3 regions of the Pannonibacter tanglangensis genome follow, and region 3 is predicted to be linked to each of the others. Evidence: predicted binding sites of a transcription regulator. Region 3 holds the regulator's gene; each other region holds the start of a gene.
The links. Region 3 encodes LexA, which represses DNA repair genes until DNA is damaged. Its sites were predicted from a motif close to TGTTCNNNNTGTGTTCNG; they were not measured.
Positions count from the first base shown of each region.

Region 1: a site for LexA is predicted at 828-845, ahead of GWI72_RS11610 (PA0069 family radical SAM protein). Genes of this name have one in related genera too.
Region 2: a site for LexA is predicted at 909-926, ahead of GWI72_RS20020 (ImuA family protein). Genes of this name have one in related genera too.

Region 1 is NZ_JAABLQ010000001.1:2,611,481-2,613,740, forward strand. It holds gene GWI72_RS11610 (PA0069 family radical SAM protein) at 1-801, opposite strand, end outside; gene GWI72_RS11615 (glycosyltransferase family protein) at 916-1,593, shown strand; gene GWI72_RS11620 (AraC family transcriptional regulator) at 1,783-2,260, opposite strand, start outside.
Region 2 is NZ_JAABLQ010000002.1:118,446-120,705, forward strand. It holds gene GWI72_RS15330 (8-oxoguanine deaminase) at 1-618, opposite strand, end outside; gene GWI72_RS20020 (ImuA family protein) at 990-1,796, shown strand; gene GWI72_RS15340 (Y-family DNA polymerase) at 1,810-2,260, shown strand, end outside.
Region 3 is NZ_JAABLQ010000001.1:1,482,377-1,484,636, reverse strand. It holds gene GWI72_RS06730 (ComEC/Rec2 family competence protein) at 1-282, shown strand, start outside; gene lexA (transcriptional repressor LexA) at 505-1,224, opposite strand; gene GWI72_RS06720 (PaaX family transcriptional regulator C-terminal domain-containing protein) at 1,423-2,260, shown strand, end outside.

The DNA.
Region 1 (2,260 bases), 1.1 Mb from region 3:
TGCCGCCTCCAGGATCGCCTCGATCTCGCTGTCGGTGAGGGCCGGAATGATCGGGGCCATCATGACGGAGACCGGAACGCCCGCCTCGGACAGTCCCTTGATCGCGGCCAGGCGACGGTGCGGCGCGCTGGCGCGGGGCTCCAGCGTGCGGGCGATGTCGCGGTCAAGCGAGGTGATCGACAGGGCGACCTTGGCCAGCCCCTTCTCCGCCATGCGGGCAAGGATGTCCACATCCCGCAGGACAAGCGCGGACTTGGTGACGATGCCGACCGGATGCCCGGTGCGCTCCAGCACCTCGAGGATCTCGCGCATCAGCCGGTAGCGGCGCTCGATCGGCTGGTAGGGATCGGTGTTGGTGCCGATGGCGATGGTGCGGGGCTGGTAGCCGGGGCGGCCCAGCTCGCGCTCCAGCAGCTCGGCCGCATTGGGCTTGGCAAAGAGCCGGGTCTCGAAATCGAGCCCCGGCGACAGGCCCATGAAGGCATGGGACGGGCGGGCGAAACAGTAGACGCAGCCATGCTCGCAGCCGCGATAGGGGTTGATCGACCGGTCGAAGGAAATGTCCGGCGAGGTGTTGCGGGTGATGATGCTGCGGGCCTTTTCCTCCTGCACGGTGGTCTTGAGCGGCGGCAGGTCATCCAGCGTCTCCCAGCCGTCGTCGAAGGCCTCGCGCTGCTCGCGCTCGAAGCGGCCGGAGCGGTTGAGACCGGCACCGCGGCCCCGCCGCAGATCCTCCGCCACGCGCGCGCCGGCCAGTGCCGTGTCGCTGCTGACCTGATCGATCAGGGTAATTGCCGCCATGGGTCCGCGTTCCTCGACTCGCCAATGAGAACATTACCGGAACATTAGCCGAAAACGCAGACGCGGCAAGGGCCTCCCTCGCCTTGTCCGCCAAAAGCCGCTAGAACGCTCCCCATGATCAGTGTCGTCATCTCCAGTCTCGACAACGAGGAAGGCCTCGCGCACAGCCTGACCGCCCTGGTGCCGGCGGCGGCCGAGGGTATCGTCCGGGAAGTGGTGGTGATGGATGGCGGCTCGCGCGACGGCAGCGTGACCGTGGCCGACGCAGCCGGATGCGAGCTGCATGTGCTCCTGGCGGGCGAAGGCCGTCGCTACGCCGAAGGCGCGGCCCGCGCTGCCAAATCTCCCTGGCTCCTGTTCCTGCCGGCCGGCAGCGTTCTGGAAGCCGGCTGGCACACGGACGCAGCCTCCTTCGTCGAACGGGCCGAACGCAGCGGACAGGCGGACCGATGCGCCGCCGCCTTCCATCTGAGGCGCGATGATTTCGGGCTGTCCGCCCGGCTGAGCGAAACGGCGGCCACCCTGTCGACGCGGCTGTTCGGCATGCCCTGCAACGAACAGGGCCTGCTCGTCTCCCGCCGGCTCTATGTGGCGCTTGGCGGACACCGCGACCTGGCCGGACTGGCCGATCTGGACATTGCGCGGCGCATCGGACGCAGCCGCCTGGTGCTGCTGCGCAGCGCCGCAATTGCGCCGCAGCGGCCCAACCATGGCCCGCGCCAGACCCTGGCCCGCCTGGCGGTGACCGCCCTGCGGCTGCCGCCGAGACTTGCCGCCGGCCTGCACGGCTGAGGCGGCATCCGCTCGGCGCCCGCTGCACGGCCGATCGAGGCCCGCCGGACGTGCAGGGCTTTCAGGGCTGGCGGGGCTTGTGGGACTTGCCGGTCACCGGATGGGGCTCTGCTGTCCCGGGGGATGATCCGGTCCTCCGGCGTCCCGCCGGTCAGTCCGCATCCATCTGGTCAGCCGGCGTCTGTCGGGTCAGCCGGCGTCGATCCGGCGGCTGCGCAGGGTCTCGGCAGGCGTTTCCCCGAACAGATCCCGATAGGCCCCTGCCGCCCGGCCCGGATGTCCGAGACCGCAGGCCTGCATCAGGGCGGTGATGTTGGCCGTGCCGTCCGCCCGGCCACGCGCTGCCATCAGATGCTGGCGCAGCAGGCTGAGCCGGCGCTCCTGCAATGCCTGGGAAATGGTCTGTCCGCGTTCGGCCTGGAAGGCGAGCTGCAGGGCCCGCAGGCTGTAGCCGCAGGCCCGCGCCAGCGCGGCAAAGTCGATGGTCTCGCCCAGATGCGCGTCGATGTAGTCCAGCGCCCGGGCGACCTTGCGGCCGGCGCCGGACCCGTGCTGCGCGGCGGTGCAGAGCGTGTCGCGGGCCGAGCCGGCATGGGTCCAGAGCAAGGCATGCGCAATGGACCAGCCGAGCCGGTTGAGCGCCTCGTCGCCGGCCGGATCCCCCGGC
Region 2 (2,260 bases), on a different contig from region 3:
CGAGAAAGGCGAGCAGGGTGACAGCGCCACCTGCAGCTTCGCGCCCTTCGACCGGTCATGGTATTTCGCCAGCACCCTTTCGCAGTCGGCCAGGATCGTGTCCGTGTCCTGCACCACGCTGTCCGGCGGCAGGCCGCCGTCCTTCTGGCTGAGGTTCATGGACCCGCGTGTCAGCGTCATGCGCAGGCCCACCCGCTCGGCCTCCTCGGCCTGGATGTCCATCGCCGCTTCCAGCCCGCCCGGATAGAGGTAATGGTGGTCGGCGGCGGTGGTGCAGCCCGACATCATCAGCTCCGTCAGGGCGAGACGGGTGGCCAGGCGGAAGGTCTCCGGCGTCACGGCCCGCGCCCAGATCGGATAGAGCGCCTGCAGCCAGGGAAACAGCTCCTTGTTGATCGCCTCAGGGTGAGCCCGGGTCAGGGTCTGGTAGAAGTGATGATGCGTGTTGACGAGGCCGGGCACGATGACATGCCGTCCGGCGTCGAAGGTGCCGTCCACCGGCAGCATCGGCGTGCGGCCGCGCGCAACCAGCTCGGCGATGACGCCGTCCTCAATGACAATCCCCCGTTCCGCGCCCTCACTGAGGATGGCGATCGGGTCCTTGATCCACAAGCGCATGACAAATCCGGTCCTTCTGATCGGGATATGATCTGGACCTGCAGGCTTTGATAGCGGCGCTCAATTTCACCGCCCGAGTTCCGCACAGGGTCACCTGACTGCGGCTCCAGTCTTCGTCTGCCACAGGCTTCCGCGCAAGGGGGAAGTGCGGGCCGACCCGCCCTCTCGGTTCCGTCCCGCTTTATCCTTGTCATGTTTCTCAAGGGCTTACGGCGGCTTTTGTCGGGGTTCAATGAATCTTCACCTTGTCCCCGGGGGCGGCGTTGACTCTCGGGGAGGGCAGGCGCATAAAGAACAAAATAGGAACATTGACGTTGACAGACCTGCCTTCACGCTCCCCGTGAAAGGCCGGAACAACCCGGTTTTGCGCCATGCATGACTTCGAGACCCTCTCCCGGATGATGCGCCAGCATGCCGGGCCGAGGCCCGCAGGCAGCGGGCCCGCCAGCGCCGGGCTGCCCTCCCGGGGGCTGCACGAGTTTCATGCCGCCGCCGCCGATGCGGTCAGCCTGTCCGGGCTGGCGCTCGGGCTTGCGGCCCAGTCCGGCCGCCGGCGTCCGCTGCTGCATGTCGGGCGCAGCCTGTCCGAGGGCGAGACCGGCCCGCTGCATGGCATGGGTCTGGCCGAATTCGGCCTTGATCCGGCCCGCCTCTTGCCGGTCCGCCTGCGTGATCCCGTGGCCGTGCTGCAGGCCGCGCTGGAGGGGGCGGCCTGCGCGGCCCTGGACGCGGTGATCGTCGAGCTGTGGGGCGAGGTCCGGGCCTATGACCTGACCGCCAGCCGCCGTCTGGCGCTCGCCGCCCGCAATTCCGGCGTGCCCGTGTTCGTGCTGCGGGTGGGGGCTGCCCCTGTGGCAAGCGCTGCGGAAACCCGCTGGCAGGTGCGCGCGCTGCCCTCGGTTGCCCTTGCGGCCAATGCGCCGGGACGTCCGGCCTTCGACCTGACCCTTCTGCGGGCCCGCAACGGCCAGGAGGGCTTGCGCTATCATGTGGAGTGGGATCGTGCTCTCTCAAAACTCGTCTCCCGGCCGCTCACCGGCATTGCCCCGGACCGCGACCTCGAAACCGGCTCCGGCGCCGCAGCCCGACGCCGGGCGGCGCTACCTGGCGCTGTGGTTTCCCTTCCTGTCGACCGACAGGGCACGCCGCCATCAGGTCCGCAGCGGCGCGCCGGTTGACACGCGTCCCTTCGTGCTGGTCGAGAAGGCGCGCGGGGCGCTGCGTCTTGCCGCGCTCGACGCCAATGCCGCGCGGCTTGGCCTGCGCACCGGCATGGCGCTGACGGAGGCGCGTGCCGTCCTGCCGGGTCTCCTCACCGGCGAGGCGGCCCCGGAGGCGGATGCGGATCTTCTGGCTGCCGCCGCCTCGGCCTGCGAGATGTTCACCCCGCTCCTGGCCCTGAGGGGCAACGAGGGGCTCTTGCTCGACATCACCGGCTGCGCCCATCTCTTCGGCGGCGAGGTCGGGCTCGGCACCCGGGCGACGCGCCGGCTGCAGCGGCTGGGGCTCACTGTCCGCGCCGCCATTGCCGGCACGCCGCAGGCGGCCTGGGCGCTGGCGCGGGAAAAGCCGGGAACGGTCACCCGGCCCGGTCCGGAGGAGGAGGCCCTGCTGCGCGGCCTGCCTCTCGCCGTGCTCGAAC
Region 3 (2,260 bases):
GAACTTGCCAGACCTCAACTTATGAGACCTGAACTTGTGAGACCTGACCCTTCGAGACCTGACGTCACCAGGTTGGCGACACTCAGGATCGAACGCATCGCCTACAGCCGCCCGCCGGGACACCGCCCCTGGCAGTTGCCCGTGGGACGGGGAGGCCCGCTCCCGTCGGCTCCCACTTTGCCTGATCCCGCTCTGCCTGATACCAGTCCACCTGATACCAGTCCACCTGATCCCGCTCCGCCGGACCCAGACGGCGATCCCGGCGCCGCCCCGGCCCCCTGAGACAACCGGCAGGCACCGGCAGCCTCCGCCGCAGTCACACCTGTCGCCGGCACACCTGCCGCTGCCACACCTGTTGCCGCCAAACCTGCCACGGCCAGACCAGCGGCCGCCGGGGCCGTCATCTGGTCCCGACTGCAACAGGCCCGATCCCGGACCGTAAAGGCATGCGCGCCCTGCGCCAGATGGCAAAGGCCAGTCGGCAAACGGGGTATGTGCGGCGCGTCAGTACTGCCGGAACAGCGCGACCAGCTTGCCCTGCACGCGCACGCGGCCGGGACCGAAGATCCGGGTCTCGTAGGCCGGATTGGCCGCCTCCAGCGCGATGGAGGCTCCCTTCTTGCGCAGGCGCTTCAGGGTCGCTTCCTCGTCATCGACCAGGGCCACGACGATGTCGCCGCTCTCGGCCGAATCCGTGCGCCGGATCAGCACCGTGTCGCCATCGAGGATGCCGGCCTCGATCATGGAATCGCCGCGCACCTCGAGTGCGAAGTGCTCGCCGCGTCCGATCAGGTCCTGCGGCACGGAAATGGTGTGGCTGTGGGTCTGGATCGCCTCGATCGGCACGCCCGCGGCAATCCGGCCCATCACCGGGATGGTGCTGATACCGGCCGGCATCTCGGGCTCGGCCGCGCGCGGCGGTGGCGGCGTCTGCGCCTTGCCGAGCGAGCCCTCGATCACGGAGGGCGCGAAGCCCTTGCCGCGCGGCGCGGCAAGGCCGGGCGTCATGGAGTCCGGCAGGCGCACCACCTCCATGGCCCGCGCCCGGTTGGGCAGGCGCCGGATGAAGCCGCGCTCCTCGAGGGCGGTGATGAGGCGATGGATGCCCGACTTCGACCGGAGGTCGAGCGCGTCCTTCATCTCGTCGAAGGAGGGCGGCACGCCGGTCTCTTTCAGCCTCTCGTGGATGAACATGAGCAGTTCATGTTGCTTGCGGGTCAGCATGGCGAATCCTCTCGGGTCGCGTCGGTACAAATCATGAACGCAGGTTACCTGTTCACACTGTGTTCCACAAGTCTTAAGGTGAGGTTAGCGGGATGTTCCGGCGGGCGAGGTCATGGACGCACGGCCTCCGGCCCGGTAGGAAGGGGCAGTTGTCGCCCGGGCGTCCCGACGGGACGCCGCCAGATGGATGAGCCGCGCATGCCAGACCAGTCCGCCACCGACGAAGCGGGGGAGCGCGCCGCGCCCCGGACGGGCGGCGCCGCCGATGCGGTTGCCGCGCTTGTCGATGCGTTTGCCGCCCGCCGCCCGTTGCGGGCCGGGGCCTTCATCGTCACGCTCTATGGCGATGTGGTCGTCCCCCGGGGCGGCTCCCTGTGGGTCGGGCATGTGATCGAGGCCTGTGCCCGCGTCGGCATCAGCGAGACGCTGGTGCGCACCGCCGCGTCGCGGCTGGTGGCTGCCGGCAGGCTGGAAGGCACGCGGGTTGGGCGGCTTGGCTATTACGGCCTGACTGCGGCGGCACATGAGGAGTTTGCCGCGGCGGCCGACCGGCTCTATGCCCTGCCGCGCGATGGTTCGGGACCTGCCACCTTCACCCTGGCCCTGCAGGCCGGGTCGGCAGCCGGGGAGCCACCGGACCGGGCAAGCGGCTTCGTGCCGCTGGCGCCGGGGGTGGCCCTGGCGGCGGGGCATCGACCGGTTCCCGCCGGCTGGGCCGGGCTCACGGCCGCCTCCGACGACCTGCAGGGGCATGACAGCCTGCGTGCGGCGGTGCGGCAGGTCTGGGCCCTGGACGATCTCGAGGCGGGCTATGCCGCCTTCATCGACCGGTTCAGCCGCCTTTCGGACCTGCTGGCGGCCGGTGACCGGCTCGCGGATGGGCTGACGGCCCTGTCGGCCCGGCTGCTCCTCGTCCACGGCTTTCGCGCGCTGGCCCTGAGGGACCCGGACCTGCCGCCCGCGGCCTTGCCGCAGGACTGGGCGGGCGACCGGGCGCGGCGGCTCTTCGCCCGCCTCTATCTCGCGCTGAGCCCGG